Regions from separate parts of the Streptomyces sp. NPDC043876 genome, predicted to be linked through region 3. Evidence: riboswitches for the same ligand, from Rfam matches in the RefSeq annotation. Region 3 holds a riboswitch; each other region holds the start of a gene.
The links. Region 3 has a riboswitch for cobalamin ahead of AC0693_RS32555 (cobalamin biosynthesis protein). Riboswitches for the same ligand answer to the same signal wherever they lie in the genome.
Positions count from the first base shown of each region.

Region 1: another riboswitch for cobalamin. It lies ahead of cobN (cobaltochelatase subunit CobN); the one in region 3 lies ahead of AC0693_RS32555 (cobalamin biosynthesis protein).
Region 2: another riboswitch for cobalamin. It lies ahead of AC0693_RS10230 (ABC transporter substrate-binding protein); the one in region 3 lies ahead of AC0693_RS32555 (cobalamin biosynthesis protein).
Region 4: another riboswitch for cobalamin. It lies ahead of AC0693_RS00225 (ribonucleoside-diphosphate reductase subunit alpha); the one in region 3 lies ahead of AC0693_RS32555 (cobalamin biosynthesis protein).

Region 1 is NZ_JBWKDV010000006.1:434,446-438,650, forward strand. Features, by position in the region: gene cobN (cobaltochelatase subunit CobN) at 1-1,723, opposite strand, end outside; cobalamin riboswitch at 1,764-1,895, opposite strand; gene cobG (precorrin-3B synthase) at 2,863-4,205, shown strand, end outside.
Region 2 is NZ_JBWKDV010000003.1:180,896-185,100, reverse strand. Features, by position in the region: gene AC0693_RS10235 (FecCD family ABC transporter permease) at 1-943, opposite strand, end outside; gene AC0693_RS10230 (ABC transporter substrate-binding protein) at 907-1,935, opposite strand; cobalamin riboswitch at 1,972-2,104, opposite strand; tRNA gene AC0693_RS10225 (tRNA-Trp) at 2,199-2,271, opposite strand; gene AC0693_RS10220 (DUF4352 domain-containing protein) at 2,417-2,992, shown strand; gene AC0693_RS10215 (glycoside hydrolase family 18 protein) at 3,187-4,205, shown strand, end outside.
Region 3 is NZ_JBWKDV010000013.1:54,505-58,709, forward strand. Features, by position in the region: gene AC0693_RS32545 (inorganic phosphate transporter) at 1-1,101, shown strand, start outside; gene AC0693_RS32550 (hypothetical protein) at 1,122-1,343, shown strand; cobalamin riboswitch at 1,449-1,596, shown strand; gene AC0693_RS32555 (cobalamin biosynthesis protein) at 1,632-2,618, shown strand; partial or broken gene AC0693_RS32560 (cobyric acid synthase) at 2,615-4,205, shown strand, end outside.
Region 4 is NZ_JBWKDV010000001.1:48,259-52,463, forward strand. Features, by position in the region: gene AC0693_RS00215 (carbon starvation CstA family protein) at 1-1,502, shown strand, start outside; gene AC0693_RS00220 (YbdD/YjiX family protein) at 1,499-1,696, shown strand; cobalamin riboswitch at 2,023-2,154, shown strand; gene AC0693_RS00225 (ribonucleoside-diphosphate reductase subunit alpha) at 2,319-4,205, shown strand, end outside.

The DNA of each region.
Region 1 (4,205 bases), on a different contig from region 3:
CCTGGGTGCCCTCGCCCGGGTCGTTGACCAGGAACGGGTAGACGAGCGGGAGGTCGCCGAGCGCGGCGTCCGGCGCACAGGAGGCGGACAGGCCCGCGTTCTTGCCGGGCAGCCACTCCAGGTTGCCGTGCTTGCCCAGGTGGATCATGGCGTCGGCGCCGAAACCGCCGTCCTCGGCCGCGGCCTGGATCCAGCGGTAGGCGGCGAGGTAGTGGTGCGAGGGCGGGAGGTCCGGGTCGTGGTAGATCGCGATCGGGTTCTCGCCGAAGCCGCGCGGCGGCTGGATGAGGATGAGCAGGTTCCCGCGGCGCAGCGCCGCCAGCACGATGTCGCCGTCGGGGTCGCCGCCGGCCGCGGTGCGCGAGCGGTCCAGGAACATGTTGCCGGGCGCCTGCCCCCAGTGCTCCTCGACGCCTTCGCGCAGCTCGCCGGGGAGCGTGGCGTACCAGCGGCGGTAGTCGGCGGCCGGGATGCGGACCGGGTTGCGGGCCAGCTGCTCCTCGGTGAGCCAGTCCTGGTCGTGGCCGCCGGCCTCGATCAGCGCGCGGATCAGCTCGTCCCCGTCGCCGGAGACCAGGCCGGGGATCTCCTCGGCCGGGCCGAAGTCGTAGCCCTCCGCGATCAGGCGGCGCAGCAGCGCGACGGCACTGGCGGGGGTGTCGAGACCGACGGCGTTGCCGATGCGGGAGTGCTTGGTGGGGTACGCGGAGAGGACGAGCGCGATCCGCTTCTCGGCGTTCGGGGTGTGCCGCAGCCGGGCGTGGCGTACGGCGATCCCCGCGACGCGGGCGGCCCGCTCGGGATCGGCGACGTACGCCGGGAGGCCGTCCTCGTCGATCTCCTTGAAGGAGAACGGGACGGTGATCAGCCGGCCGTCGAACTCCGGCACCGCGACCTGGCTGGCCGAGTCGAGCGGGGACAGGCCCTCGTCGCTCTCCATCCACGTCTCGCGCGAACCGGTCAGGCACAGCGCCTGCAGGATCGGTACGTCGAGGGCGGCGAGCGCGCCCGCGTCCCACGACTCGTCGTCGCCGCCCGCCGAGGCCTCGGCGGGGCGGGTGCCGCCCGCCGCCAGGACCGTGGTCACGATGGCGTCCGCCGTCGCCAGCTCCGCGAGCAGTTCCGGCTCGGGGGAGCGCAGCGAGGAGACGTACAGCGGCACGGGCACGCCGCCCGCGTCCACCACGGCGTCCGCGAGGCCGTGCACGAAGGCGGTGTTGCCGCTCATGTGGTGGGCGCGGTAGTAGAGCACCGCGATCCGGGGGCCCGTGGCGGGCTCTGCCGCGCGCTCCAGCCGGCCCCAGGTGGGCGCGGCCGCGGGCGGGTCGAAGCCGTGGCCGGTGAGCAGCACGGTGTCCGAGAGGAAGCGGGCCAGCTGCTCCAGGTTGGCCGGGCCGCCGTGCGCGAGGTAGGCGTGGGCCTCGGCCGCGATGCCGATGGGGACGGTGGACGCCTCCATCAGCTGGGCGTCGGGGGCCTGTTCGCCGGTCAGGACGACGACCGGCCGCGGCTGGTCGGCGGCGAGGAGCAGGTCGAGCCCCTCCTGCCAGGCGCGCAGGCCGCCGAGGAGGCGTACGACGACCAGGTCCACGCCGTCGAGCAGCGCGGGGAGGTCGTCGAGGGGGAGCCGGGAAGGGTTCGCGAACCGGTACGGGACCGGGCCGTCGTCCGAGGCGCGGGCACTGAGCAGATCGGTGTCGGACGTCGACAGCAGCAGGATCATGCGGCGGCGGGCCTTCCTCGGGGTTTCCGCGCCCCGGGCAGTGAGGACGACGGGAGTTCCTGACTCACCCGGTGGCGCGGTGGGGCGCTGCCGGATTCACAGTGGCGGGACCGCGCCGGAATCGCACCGGGCTTCCTCCCATGTCGCCGTCCTCGGCGATGACGGGCCGAATGGCCCGTCGAGGGGCCATCTTAGGTGCCGGGGCGAGCGGATGGCAGGTGGGGGCGGTTCCCGGGGCGGATCGCTGGCGCGGGGCCGGGGTTTGGTGGTGCGGGGCCGGGTTTTGGCGGCGGGTGCGGGTGGTGGGGCCTGTGGTGTGCCCTCAAGCGCCGGGCGGGCTGGATTTGGTTCGGGTGGGTGTGTGGCCGCGGGTCGCGGGGCCTGGGGTGGGTGCCCTCAAGCGCCGGGCGGGCTGGAATTGGCTCGGGTGGGTGTGTGGCTGCGGGTGTTGGGCGGGCTGGGATTGGCAGGCGGGTGGGTCGTTGGGCCGGGGTGGTGGTGGCCTTGGCTGTGTTGGCGGGTGCGGGTGGTGGGGCCTCCGGCGGGCCCTCAAACGCCGGGCGGGCTGAATTTGGCGACCGGGGTACCGGGCAGGCCGGATCGGACTGGGGTGGTTGTGTGGCCAGGGTGTGGGGGCTGGAATTTGCTGCGCCGGGATGCGGGCAAATTCAGCCTCGCCGGCGTTTGAGGCGCCGCCGGAGGCTCCACATGGCGGCAGTCGCCAACGCACCGGCGGCTGACGGGCGCGCAGGCCCGGGCCGCGGGGCCGGCGGCATCTGGGCGTGCGCCGGGCCGGGTCGGTGGCATGCGGGCGTGCCGGGCTAGAGGCGGCGGCGTGCCGGGGTGCCGGGCCGGTGGCGGTGGCATGCGGGCGTGCCGGGCCAGGCCGGGCCGGGTCGGTGGCATGCGGGCAGGCCGGGCCAGGGTCGGCGGCGTGCCGGGGGTGCCGGGCCGGGGTCGGCGGCATGCGGGCGTGCCGGGCCAGGTCGGGCCGCGGCGCGGCGGCGCCATGCGGGTGGCAGGGCCCGGGCGGCGGCATGCGGGCGGGCAGGGTATGGGGCGGCGGGGCGTGGGCGGGGGGACGGGGCGTGGTGACGGACACAGGTCGGTGGGCGCCGATCGTGGGTATGCTCGCCGCCATGCCCCCGCCCTCTTCCGCCGCATCCCGGGACGAACCCGTCATACGGGACCGCGGCGACGCCTGCCCCGGCGCGCTGCGCCTGCACGCGGCGGACGACGGGCACCTCGCCCGGATCCGGATCCCCGGGGGTCTGCTCACGGCGGATGCCGCCGTCGCAGTGGCCGACGCCGCGGACCGGCTCGGCGACGGGCACCTCGACCTCACCTCGCGGGGCAACGCGCAGCTGCGCGGCCTCGGCGCGAGCTGCGGCGGCGAACTCGCCGCCCTGCTGACCGCCGCCCAACTGCTGCCCGCCGCAGCGGCCACCCACGAACGCGTCCGCAACATCGTCGCCTCGCCCCTGTCCGGGCTCGACCGGCAGGGCCGCCCCGACGTCACGCCGTGGGTCGGCGCGCTGGACCGGCTGCTGTGCGCGAGCGGGCCCGCGGCCGCGCTGTCCGGGCGCTTCCTCTTCGCCCTCGACGATGGACGCGGCGACGTGTCCTCGCTCGCACCCGACGTGCACGTGCTGGCCCTGAAGCGCGGAATGGCCGTGCTGTGGACGCACGATGACACCGACGCGGTCGCCGTGGGCCACCAGGACGCGCCCCGGGCGGCCCTGACGGTCGCCCGGTACTTCCTCGACGTGGTCCGCGAAGCCGGCACCAAGGCCTGGCGGGTGAGCGAGCTTCCCGCCGAACAACGCCCGGAGTCCGGGGAGTTGCTCAATCGGCTGCGGGAGCAGGGCATTTCGGCCGAGCGGGCCCACGGCTTCCGGCGCCGGACCGGACCCGGGCCCCGCCCCGGTCCGGTGGCGGGGCTGGACCCGGACCACGTCGCCCTCTCGGTACTGGCCCCGCTGGGCCGGCTGACCAGCGCCCAGTGGCGCCTGCTCGCCGCCACGGCCACCGCCGCGGCCGGGACCCTGCGGCTCACGCCCTGGCGCGGGATCGTCGTTCCCGGTGTCCGCGCGGCCACGGCCGCCGACACCCTCGCCCGGCTCGCCGACGCCGGGCTGGTGACGGCGCCCGGCGACCCGTGGGAGAACGTGAGCGCCTGCACCGGGCGGCCCGGCTGCGCGAAGGCACTGGCCGACGTACGGACCGACGCCCGCGCGGTCGTGGCCCGTTCGGGCGCGGCGGGCGGACCGGACGCACCGGCCCCCGCGGCCGCGGCGCTGCCCGTGCACTGGTCCGGGTGCGAGCGGCGCTGCGGGCACCCGCGCGCCCGCGCCTGGGTGGACCTGGTCGCCGGGCCCCGGGGGTACGGCGTCACCGTGGCCGGCCCGCGCGCCGGGCACACGGTGCGGGAGGACGTACCGGCCACCCCCGAGGACCTGACCGCCGCCCTCGCGGAAGCGGA
Region 2 (4,205 bases), on a different contig from region 3:
CGACCAGGTCGGCCAGCGTCAGGAACACGGCCCCGCCCAGCGCGGCCACCGGCAGCAGTGCCCGGTGCCCGGCTCCCACGACCATCCGGGCCGCATGGGGAACCATCAGCCCGACGAACCCGATCGCGCCGCTGAAGGCGACCAGCACCCCGATGACGAGAGAGGCCAGCACGAAGGCGGCGGCCCGGAAGCGTCCGGTGTCGAGTCCCAGGGTGCGCGCGTCCTCCTCCCCCGCGAGCAGCAGGTCGAGCGGCCGGGCGAGGGCGAGCAGCAGTCCGGTCCCCACCGCCAGGACCACGGCGGCCACGGCCAGTTGGTCCCAGCGCGCCCCGCCGAGGCCGCCGAGCGTCCAGAAGAGGATGGACCGGACCTGCTCCGCCCGGGCCGAGAGGACCAGCGCGAGGCTGGTCAGCGCGGAGAGCACGTACTGGACCGCGACGCCGGCGAGGATCAGCCGCCCGGTGGTCATGGCGCCGCCGCGCCGGGCGAGGGCGTACACCGTGACGAGGGCGCCGAGCGACCCGGCGAAGGCGGCGAGGGGCAGGGTGACACTGGTCGCGACGCCCGCCCCGAGGCCGAGCACGATGACGGCCACGGCGCCCGCCGAGGCGCCGGAGGACGCGCCGAGCAGGAACGGATCGGCCAGCTGGTTGCGTACGAGGGCCTGCAGCACGGCGCCCGTCACGGCCAGCCCGGCTCCGACGGCCATGGCGAGCAGCACGCGCGGCATCCGCACGTCCCACACGATGGAGGCGAAGGCGCCGGGACGCGGTCCGGCCAGGACGATGTCCAGCACCCGGCCGGGAGCGATCCGCACCGGCCCCAGGGCCAGGCCCGCCACCGCGCCGCCGACCAGCGCGAGGGCGAGGAGGACGAGGACGAAGGGGGCCCGGCGGCGGTCCGCCGTCACGCGGCGTCGGGGTGCAGCCGGCCGGCCAGGGATGTGACGGCGTCGGCGACGCGCACCCCGAGGACGGCGGAGGACAGCGGAAGGACGACGAAACGGCGGTCCCTGATCGCGGGAACCCGCGCGAGGGCCGGATCGTTCACCAGACGCTGCTTCTTCGCTTCGACGCTCGTCCCGCCGTAGTCGTAGATCAGCACGGTGTCGGGCTCGCGTTCGATGACCTTCTCCCAGGACACGTCGCCGAAGGTGTCCTTGAGGTCGGCGAACACGTTCCTTCCGCCCGCGAGGGAGACGATCTCGTTGCCGATGCCGTTGCCGCCCGAGGTGAAGGCGGCGGCCTCGCCGGAGTCGTAGACGAAGACGTTCGGGCGCGCCTTGTCCTTGACGCGGGCGGTCACCGCGTCGATGCGGCGCTGCTCGTCCTCGATCAGCCTCGCGCCCCGCTCGGGCACGCCGAAGGTGCGGGCGACTTCGGTGATCTCGGTCTTCAGCTGCTCGAACCGGACCGGTCCGGGGGTGCAGTACTCCACGCTGAGCCGGGTGTTGATGCCGCTCTTGCCCAACGCGGCGCGGTCGCGGCCCTGCGCGGCGTCGAAGGCGCTGGAGTAGCCGCCGTAGACGAAGTCGGGGTCGGCGCCGAGGAGCAGCTCCTTCGAGGGGTACTCCTTCGCCAGCACCTTGATCTTGTCGTAGGCCGGCCGGTAGGCGGGCAGGACGGCGTCGTCGAGGTAGGCGGTGCCCGCCATCCGGTCCCCGAGGCCGAGGGCGAGCAGCATTTCGGTGGCGTGCTGGTTCATGGCGACGGCGCGGCGGGGCGGCGCCTTGTACGTCGTCGTCACACCGCAGTTGGTCACGGTGGACGGGAATCCCCCGCTCCCGGGGGCGGCCGCCGACCGGGTGGTTCCGTCCGGCGCGACGCCGTCGCGGGCCCCTTCGTCCGGGGTGGCGGCGCAGGCGGCGAGCGGTATCAGGAGCGCCAGGGCGGCGAGCGGGCTGAGCGCGCGCAGGGCGGCGCGGAAACGCGGCATGGCGAAGCCTCTCCGGGGGATCCTCGTCCCCTGGTCGAAGTGAAGAGGCGGCGCGTCAGTGTCTGACTCCCGGGCCGCGAGGGCCCGGTCACAGTGGCGGGACCGTACCGGTTTCACACCGGTTTCCTGGTCCGCGCCGCCCGGGTAACCCGGCCGAGTCTGCCAGACCGGCCGCGCCCGGGCCATCGGCGGGGCGCGTCGGCACCACGCGAAAGCCCAGGGGGAGCGGGCTCCCACCTGGGCTGTGGCGGATCTTCTTCGTGCAGGGGCGGCAGGACTCGAACCTACGGCATTTGGTTTTGGAGACCAACGCTCTACCAACTGAGCTACGCCCCTCCGGTGGAACCAGCTTCGCACGCGGCGGGCGGATGATCCAATCACTTCCACGATGTGGTCGCCCGGCCCGTGGGAACCACGCGGGTGGCGGGGCACGGAGAAGGGACGGATGGTGGAGGTGTCCCGTGCCCGAGGAGGTCCCGCCGTGCGCCGTCTCCGGTCCCCCCTGGCCACCCTCGCGCTCGCCGTACCGGTCCTGCTCGGTCTCGGCGCCGGGCCGGGGACGACGGCCGCCGGACTCATGGCGACGGCCGCCGCCGGGCCCGGGGCAACCACCGTCAGCGGGCCCGTGGCGACGGCCGCCACCGACCCCACCGGCGAGACCATCGCGCTCCGCGGCAACCGCCCGGGCGAGCTGCTCGACGTCACCCTCGTCGCCGTGACCGACCCGGCGGCCCCGCGCGCCGCGCACGCCCTGCGGGATCCGGCCGGGCGCCTCGTCGCGGTCGAGTTCCGCCTGCTCAACACCGGTACAGCCGCTTACGCCGACCCGCCGCGCAGCGGCTCGTACCTCCTGGACGCCGACGGTGAGCGCCATCCCGGCGTGGCGTTGCCGACGACGGCCGGGGCCGAGTTCCCCGAAGGACGGTCCCTGGCGCCCGGCGACTCCGCCACCGGCTGCGTCACCTTCGAACTGCCGCAGGACGCCCGCGCCTCGGCCGTGCAGTTCGCACTGAACAGCGGGTCCGCCGACGACATCGGCCAGTGGAGCCTGCCCTGAGCCGGACCGCCGGCCGCCCGACCCCGCGGCACGTACGCCACCTGCACCCCTGACCACGCCCGCCACCCGCGCCCTTGACCACATCGGCCGCCCGCCCCCTTGACCACTCTGGTCCAGACCAATAGCTTCCGGATGCACAGCACGCGCACAGCACGGCTCAGGAGCACCACTCCCCGCATCCGCAAAGGAAGCCCATGCGCCGCAGTACGCTCGGCAGGCTGGCCGCCGCCGCCTGTTCCCTGTCCCTCCTGGCGGCCATCGCGCCCGCCGCAGGAGCCGCCACCGCCCCTTCCGAGGGCGGCTCCGGTCACGGACGCGCCTACCACCGCGTCGGATACTTCACCCAATGGGGCGTCTACGGACGCGACTTCCAGGTCAAGAACCTCGAAACGGGCGGCGCCGCCGCCAAGCTCACCCACGTCAACTACGCCTTCGGCAACATCGGCGCGGACGGCACGTGCTTCACCGGCAACGTCCCCGGCGAGGCCGACGCCTGGGCGGACTACGGCCGTCCGCTCGACGCCGCGGGCTCGGTCGACGGCGTGGCCGACACCTGGGACCAGCCGCTCGCCGGCAATTTCAACCAGCTGCGCGAGCTGAAGGCCCGGCATCCGGGCCTCAAGGCACAGATCTCCCTGGGCGGTTGGAGCTGGTCCACGCACTTCTCGGACGCCGCCCGGACACCCGCCTCGCGCAAGGCGCTCGTCGCGTCCTGCATCGACCTCTACATCAAGGGCAATCTGCCGCAGGACGGTGCCCGCGGCGGCGCGGGCGCGGCCGCGGGCCTCTTCGACGGGATCGACCTCGACTGGGAGTGGCCGGGGTCGGCCGGGGACACCGACACCACCCACCGCCCGGAGGACAGGCGCAACTTCACGGCGCTGGTCCAGGAGTTCCGTACCCAGCTCGACGCCTACGGGCGGACCCAGAAGAAGAAGTACCAGCTGACCGCCTTCGTCCCGACCGCCCCCGCCAAGATCGACGCGGGCTTCGAGGTCCCGAAGATCATGCGGAACCTGGACTTCGTCACGCTCCAGGGTTACGACTTCCACGTCTCCGGCGAGAAGACCACCGCCCAGCAGTCGGCCCTGTACGCGCGGAACGACTTCAGCGTCGACGGGACGGTGGACGCGTGGCTGCGGCGCGGGGCACCCGCGGGCAAGCTGGTCATGGGCATGCCTTTCTACGGTCAGGGCTGGACCGGGGTCACCGG
Region 3 (4,205 bases):
TTCATGTCCGTGGAGGTCGCCAAGACGATCTCCAAGGGCCTGGTCAACGAGCAAGGCATCCAGCCGGAGGTCATCTTCGCCGCGCTGGTCGGCGCCATCCTCTGGAACCTCGTCACCTGGCTGGTCGGCCTGCCGTCCAGTTCCTCGCACGCCCTGATGGGCGGCCTGGTCGGTGCGGCCGTCGCCTCCGCCGGTCTCGGCGCCGTCAACGGCGGCACGCTCGTCACCAAGGTGCTGCTCCCCGCGGTCGCCGCGCCCATCGTGGCCGGAGTGGCCGCGATGCTGGCCTCGCGGCTCACCTACAAGGTGGGCAAGAACGTCGACGAGAAGACCTCGGCCAAGGGCTACAAGGCCGGTCAGATCGCCTCGGCCGGACTCGTCTCCCTGGCGCACGGCACCAACGACGCGCAGAAGACCATGGGCATCATCACCCTGGCGCTGGTCGCCGGCGGTGCGCTCGCCCCCGGCTCCAACCCGCCGGTCTGGGTCATCTTCTCGGCCGGCATGGCGATCGCGATGGGCACCTACCTGGGCGGCTGGCGCATCATCCGCACCATGGGCAGCGGCCTGACCGACCTCCAGCCGCAGCAGGGCTTCGCCGCCCAGACCTCGGCCGCCAGCGTCATCCTGGCCTCCTCCAGCCTCGGCTTCTCCCTCTCCACCACCCACGCCTGCTCCGGCGCGGTCATGGGTGCGGGCCTGGGCCGCAAGGGCGGCGTGGTCCGCTGGTCCACCGCCAGCCGGATGTTCATCGCCTGGGGCCTGACCCTGCCGGCCGCCGCCCTGGTGTCCGCGGGCGCCGAGCTCGTCATGCGGACCGGTGACGTCGGCGTGGCCGCCGTCGCGCTCTTCCTCGTCGGCTCCTGCGTCGCCATCTGGCTCGTCTCGCGCCGCCAGGTCGTCGACCACACCAACGTGAACGGCACGCCGGACGCCCCGGCCGAGGCTCCCGGCGTGGTCACCACCGCGATCGCCGCCGTCGTCGTTCCGCCGCTCGCGGGCACCACCGCCGCGGTCACGGACGAGGCCTTCAAGGCGACCATCCCCACCCCGGCACCGGCCGCTCCCCCGGCCCCGGCGGCTCCCGCCGCCGCGGTCTGACCCACAGAGGAATCGGCAGTATGAAGATCGACTGGGCAGCACTCGGCTCCGTGTTCGGCGTCAGCCTCTCCGCCACCGTCGCCCTCGTGACCCTGTTCACCCTGGGCATCGTGGGCCTGTCGAAGCACGAGGCCGCGACCGGCCGGGGCGGCGCCGCCCACCTGGCACGCACCGGCGCCTACGCCTGCTTCTCGCTCTGCGCGGTGGCCGTCGGCTACGCGATCTACCTGATCGTCAGCTGACGCCGCGCGGCCACCCCCGCGCGTCCCACCCGCCCCAGCACGTCCGAAAGCTCCCTCCGGCCCACCGCCGGGGGGAGCTTTCGCAGGTCAACGGCAAGTTGACGGGCGTTCGCGGGGCGTGGTGGACTGCCGGAGCCAACACGGCGGCATGAAGAGGAAGTCCGGTGCGAATCCGGCGCGGTCCCGCCACTGTCACCGAGGAGCCGACGGCTCCCCGGAAGCCAGGAACTCTCGCCACCGGACACGTCGAACCAGGGCGCGGACCCTGAGTGAGGACCTACCTGCCACATGCGTGCCGATCGCGTTTTCGCGTACGGCGCGACGGCCGGCCTGATCGGCGACCGGATCCTCGGTGATCCGCGCCGCGGGCATCCCGTCGCCGCCTTCGGGCGGACCGCCGCCACCGTCGAACGGGCCCTGTGGGGCCACAGCCGGGCCCGGGGCGCCCTGCACGCCCTGGTGTGCGCGGGGGGCGCGGCCGCCGTCGGCGCGCTCGGCGCCCGCGCCGTGCGCTCCCGGCCCGCCGCCGCCCGCATCGCCCTGACCGCCGCCGCCACCTGGGCGGTGGTGGGCGGCACCTCGCTGGGCCGCGAAGCCCGGGCCATCGGGGGCGCCCTGGCCGCCGGGGACACCGAGGTGGCCCGGGAGCGGCTGCCGCACCTGTGCGGACGCGACCCGCAGGCCCTGGACGAGCAGCAGATCGCCCGCGCCGTCGTGGAGTCCGTCGCCGAGAACACCTCGGACGCCGTCGTCGGCGCGCTGGTCTGGGGCGCCCTGGCGGGGGTGCCCGGGTTGCTGTTCTTCCGCGCCGTGAACACCCTGGACGCGATGGTCGGCCACCGCTCCCCGCGCTACCTGCGCTACGGCTGGGCCTCGGCCCGGCTCGACGACGTCGCGGGCTGGCCGGGCGCCCGGCTGACCGCGCTGGCCGCCGTGGCGGCCGGACCCGACCGGCGGGGCGCCGTACGGGCCTGGCGCGCGGACGCCGCCGCCCACCCCAGCCCGAACGCCGGCCCGGTGGAGGCCTCCTTCGCGGGCGCGCTCGGGGTCCGCCTCGGCGGGACCCTGGCGTACGCGGGGCGCGTGGAGCACCGGGCGGTGCTGAACGGGGCGGCGGGCCGTCCGGTCGACGCCCCGGACATCGAGCGCGCCGTACGGCTCTCGCGCCGGGTCACCTGGATCTCCCTCGGGGCATGCGTGGCCCTGCGGTCGCTGGTGTCGTCACTGCGCGCGTCACGCCGCGCATCCGGTCGTACGACGAAGGGAAGCGCATGAGCGGCGCACGGCGCGGCGGCGGACTCCTGGTCGCCGGCACCACCTCCGACGCGGGCAAGAGCGTGGTCACCGCGGGCATCTGCCGCTGGCTGGCCCGCCAGGGCGTGAAGGTGGCGCCCTTCAAGGCACAGAACATGTCGCTGAACTCCTTCGTCACCCTGGAGGGCGCCGAGATCGGCCGCGCCCAGGCGATGCAGGCCCAGGCGGCGCGGGTCGAACCCACCGCGCTGATGAACCCGGTGCTGCTGAAACCCGGCAGCGACCGCAGCAGCCAGGTCGTGCTGCTGGGCAAGCCGGTGGGTGAGATGAGTGCGCGCGGCTATCACGGGGGGAGGCAGGAGCAGTTGCTCGGCATCGTCACGGACTGCCTGGAGCAGCTGCGGGGCACGTATGACGCCGTGATCTGCGAGGGGGCGGGCAGTCCGGCCGAGATCAACCTGCGGCGCACGGACATCGTGAACATGGGGATCGCGCGGGCCGCGCGCTTCCCGGTGGTCGTGGTCGGCGACATCGACCGCGGCGGGGTCTTCGCCTCCTTCTTCGGTACGACGGCCCTGCTGTCGCCCGAGGACCAGTCGCTGATCGCGGGGTACCTGGTCAACAAGTTCCGCGGGGACGTGTCCCTGCTGGAGCCGGGCATGGAGATGCTGCGCGGGCTGACCGGGCGGGCGACCTACGGGGTGCTGCCCTTCCGGCACGGGCTCGGCATCGACGAGGAGGACGGCCTGCGGGTCTCGCTGCGCGGCGCCGTACGGGAGTCCGTGGTCGCCCCGCCGGTCGGCGAGGACGTGCTGCGGATCGCGGTGTGCGCGGTCCCGCTGATGTCGAACTTCACGGACGTGGACGCGCTGGCCGCCGAACCGGGCGTCGTGGTGCGGTTCGTGGACCGGGCCGAGGAACTGGCCGACGCCGACCTGGTCGTCGTCCCCGGCACCCGGGGCACCGTGAAGGCGCTGGCCTGGCTGCGCGAGCGCGGGCTCGCCGACGCGCTGGCCCGCCGGGCCGCCGAGGGGCGTCCGGTGCTGGGCGTCTGCGGTGGCTTCCAGGTGCTGGGCGAGTCCATCGAGGACGAGGTCGAGTCCCGGGCCGGGGTCGTCGAGGGGCTCGGGCTGCTGCCCGTGCGGGTCCGCTTCGAGCGGGAGAAGACCCTCGCGCGGCCGAGCGGGAGCGCGCTGGGCGAGAGCGTCCAGGGGTACGAGATCCACCACGGCGTCGCCGATGTGCGGGGCGGCACCCCCTTCCTGGACGGGTGCCGGGTCGGTGAGGTGTGGGGCACCCACTGGCACGGGTCACTGGAGAGCGATGGCTTCCGGCGGGCCTTCCTGCGGGAGGTCGCGCGGGCCGCCGGCCGCCGGTTCGTTCCGGCCCCGGACACGTCGTTCGGCTCCCTGCGGGAGGAGCAGCTGGATCTGCTCGGCGATCTGATCGAGGAGCACGCCGATACCGATGCGCTGCTGCGGTTGATCGAGTCCGGCGCCCCGGCGGGGCTCCCGTTCCTGCCGCCGGGCGCGCCGTGACGGCGCCCCGGGCCCTGCGGGGCTCTCCCCCACCCCGCCCCTTCCCGAAACCGGGCTCCGCCCGGACCCG
Region 4 (4,205 bases), on a different contig from region 3:
CCGAGGTCTCGCTCATCGGCGTCGCCCTGCTGCTGCTCGCCATCGTCGCGGGCGGCTGGGTCGCCGACTCCTCCCTCGCCGACGTCTTCACGCTCGACAAGGAGACGCTGGTCATCTGGATGGTCGGGTACGGCTTCCTCGCCTCGGTGCTGCCGGTGTGGATGCTGCTCGCCCCGCGCGACTACCTCTCCACCTTCATGAAGGTCGGCACCATCGCGCTGATGGCCGTGGGCGTGGTCATCGCCCTGCCGACGCTGAAGATGCCCGCCGTCACCGACTTCGCCACCCGCGGCGACGGACCGGTCTTCGCCGGCTCGATGTTCCCCTTCGTCTTCATCACCATCGCGTGCGGGGCGCTGTCCGGCTTCCACGCGCTGGTCTCCTCCGGCACCACCCCGAAGATGATCCAGAAGGAGACCCAGGTCCGGGTCATCGGCTACGGCGCCATGCTGACCGAGTCCTTCGTCGCGATCATGGCGGTCATCGCCGCCTGCATCATCGAGCCGGGCCTCTTCTTCGCGGTGAACGCCCCCAGCGGCCGGATCGGCACCACCGCCCTGGAGGCCTCCCAGGCGATCGGCGGCCTCGGCTTCTCGATCACCCCGGACGCGCTGACCCAGGCGGCCAAGGACATCGGCGAGACCAGCCTGCTCTCCCGCACGGGTGGCGCGCCGACCTTCGCACTCGGGATGTCGGAGATCTTCTCGTCCGTGGTCGGCGGGACCGCGATGAAGGCGTTCTGGTACCACTTCGCCATCATGTTCGAGGCCCTCTTCATCCTGACCACGGTCGACGCGGGCACCCGGGTCGGCCGGTTCATGCTCCAGGACACCCTGGGCAACCTGCACAAGTCCTTCAAGGACGTCAGCTGGAAGCCGGGCGTCTGGTTCGCCAGCGCGGTCGTCGTCGGCGGCTGGGGCTACTTCCTGTGGGTCGGCGTGAAGGACCCGCTGGGCGGCATCAACCAGCTCTTCCCGCTCTTCGGCATCGCGAACCAGCTGCTCGCCGCCGTCGCCCTCGCCGTCTGCACCACGCTGCTGGTGAAGTCGGGCCGGCTCAAGTGGGCCTGGGTGACCGCGGTCCCGCTGGCCTGGGACGTGGCCGTGACGCTCACCGCCAGCTACCAGAAGATCTTCTCCGACGACGCGACGATCGGCTTCTTCGCCCAGCGCGACAAATACCTGGCCGGGATCGAGGCGGGCAAGGTGCTCAAGCCCGCCAAGACCATGGACCAGATGCACACCGTGGTCACCAACGCCACGGTCGACGGGGTCCTCTCCGCGGTCTTCGCCCTCCTGATCGTCATCGTCCTGCTGGACGCGCTGCGGACCTGCCTGAAGGCCGTCCGCGACCCGGGGAGCGCGGAGCTCTCCGAGGTCCCGTGGTCGGAGTCGAAGATCATCGCTCCGGCCGGCCTGATCCCGACGGCCGCCGAGAAGGCGGAACTGGCCGCCGCGGGTCTGGACTCGGGCGGCGGCCGGGTCAAGGAACCGGTGGCGTGAGCGCCGTCCGGGCGGCGCTGGGCCGGATCCGGTTCTACGTCCGCGAGTTCTCGGGCGAGAGCGCCTACGAGCGGTACGTCGCCCACGCGCGCTCCCACGACCCGCACGCCGAGGTGCCCACCCGCAGGGCCTTCGAGCGGGCCCGCACCGACGCCCGCGAGGCGGACCCCCGCGAGGGCTTCCGCTGCTGCTGAGGAGCCACCGCGAACCGGAGGCCGCCGGATTCCCCGACCGGGAACCCGGCGGCCTCTCGCGTGGGACGGGCCGTCGGCGGCGGGGTCCCGGTCGCCGGTCGCCGGCCGCCCCCACGGCCTCGCCGGGGGACCTGCCCGAGCCCGCCGGAGGGACCGCCGAGGGGCCCTGCCGGGGGCCACGGGGCCTGCGGGAGCCGCCGGACCACCCGGGCCCCGGAGGGCGCCGGAACGCCCGTACCGGCCGTCCTCGCGCCGCCGCATCGGGTGGAGTTGTAGCCGCGCCGACACAACATGTGGGGGTCGCGCAACGAGCGGCCCCCACATGTATGCTCGTGCTCGCTGTCGCCGCAGGGGAATCCGGTGCGAATCCGGAACTGTCCCGCAACGGTATGAACTGCACCCAACCACCCATTGGTGCTGCCGCAAGTCCGAGGACCTGCCGACAGTGCGCCCGGACCGACCGGTCCGGACGCCGATACGTCCGGGCCTCGCGGTTGGGCCGGTGGACGCCGTGTGGAGACGCGCCGAGCCCTGCCCCGGGCCCGCACGTCCGTGCCCGCCCGGCAGCCCCCTCGCCCCGCCCCGTGAGTCGTCCGGAGCCGAGCGAGGGAGAGCCCCCCACGTGACCATCGCGCCTGCCGCACCGCGCGCCGAGTCCGCCCAGCCCGAGGCCACCGAGGGTCCCGGCGCCGCGCTGCTGCGCACCCTCACCGACCTCACCGCCGACCTGGCCGACACCGACCCCGGCCGGGTCGCCGCCGCCGCGCTGCGGGGCCGCAGCTCCGTGGCCGACGAGGCCGAACTGCGCGGCCTGGCCACCGAGGCGGCCGCCGGCCTGATCTCGGAGGACCCGGCGTACTCCCGGCTGGCCGCCCGTCTGCTGACGCTGACGATCGCGGAAGAGGCCGCGGGCCAGGGGGCCACCTCCTTCTCGGCGTCCGTCGCGGTCGGTCACCGCGAGGGCCTGATCGCGGAGCGCACCGCCGCGTTCGTCGCCACGCACGCGACCCGGCTGGACGCGCTCGTCGAGCACGCGGCCGCCGAAGGCGCCGACGACCGCTTCGGCTTCTTCGGTCTGCGCACCCTGCACAGCCGCTACCTGCTGCGCCACCCGATCACCCGCCAGGTCGTGGAGACCCCGCAGTACTTCATGCTGCGCGTGGCCTGCGGCCTCGCCGCGGACGAGAGCGTCCAGGCCGTCGAGGAAGTGGCCTCGCTGTACCGGCTGATGAGCCGCCTCGACTACCTGCCCTCCTCCCCCACGCTCTTCAACTCCGGCACCCGGCACCCGCAGATGTCCTCCTGCTACCTGCTGGACTCTCCGCTCGACGAGCTGGACTCGATCTACGACCGCTACCACCAGGTCGCGCGCCTCTCCAAGCACGCCGGCGGCATCGGCCTCTCGTACTCCCGCATCCGCGCCCGCGGTTCGCTGATCCGCGGCACCAACGGGCACTCCAACGGCATCGTGCCGTTCCTCAAGACCCTCGACGCCTCCGTCGCCGCCGTGAACCAGGGCGGCCGCCGCAAGGGCGCCGCCGCCGTCTACCTGGAGACCTGGCACGCGGACATCGAGGAGTTCCTGGAGCTGCGCGACAACACCGGTGAGGACCAGCGCCGCACCCACAACCTGAACCTCGCCCACTGGGTGCCGGACGAGTTCATGCGCCGCGTGAACGCCGACGCCGACTGGTCGCTGTTCTCCCCGGCCGACGTGCCGGAGCTGGTCGACCTGTGGGGCGACGACTTCGACGCCGCCTACCGCAAGGCCGAGGCGGACGGCCTGGCCCGCAAGACCATGCCCGCCCGCGACCTGTACGGCCGGATGATGCGCACCCTCGCGCAGACCGGCCAGGGCTGGATGACCTTCAAGGACGCCTCCAACCGCACGGCCAACCAGACCGCCGAGCCGGGCACCGTCGTCCACTCCTCGAACCTGTGCACCGAGATCATCGAGGTCACCAACGACGGCGAGACCGCCGTCTGCAACCTCGGCTCGGTCAACCTCGGCGCGTTCGTCCTCGCCGAGACCGGTGAGATCGACTGGGAGCGGCTGGACGAGACCGTCCGCACCGCCGTGACCTTCCTCGACCGCGTGGTGGACATCAACTTCTACCCGACCGAGCAGGCCGGGCGTTCCAACGCCCGCTGGCGTCCGGTGGGTCTGGGCGCGATGGGCCTCCAGGACGTCTTCTTCAAGCTGAAGCTGCCCTTCGACTCCCCCGAGGCGAAGGCGCTGTCCACCAAGCTCTCCGAGCGCATCATGCTGGCCGCGTACGAGGCCTCCTGCGACCTCGCCGAGCGCAGCGGCCCGCTGCCGGCCTGGGAGCAGACCCGCACCGCCCGCGGCGTCCTGCACCCGGACCACTACGCGACCGAGCTGAACTGGCCGGAGCGCTGGGACGCGCTGCGCGCCCGGATCGCCGAGACCGGCATGCGCAACTCGCTGCTCCTCGCGATCGCCCCGACCGCGACGATCGCCTCGATCGCGGGCGTGTACGAGTGCATC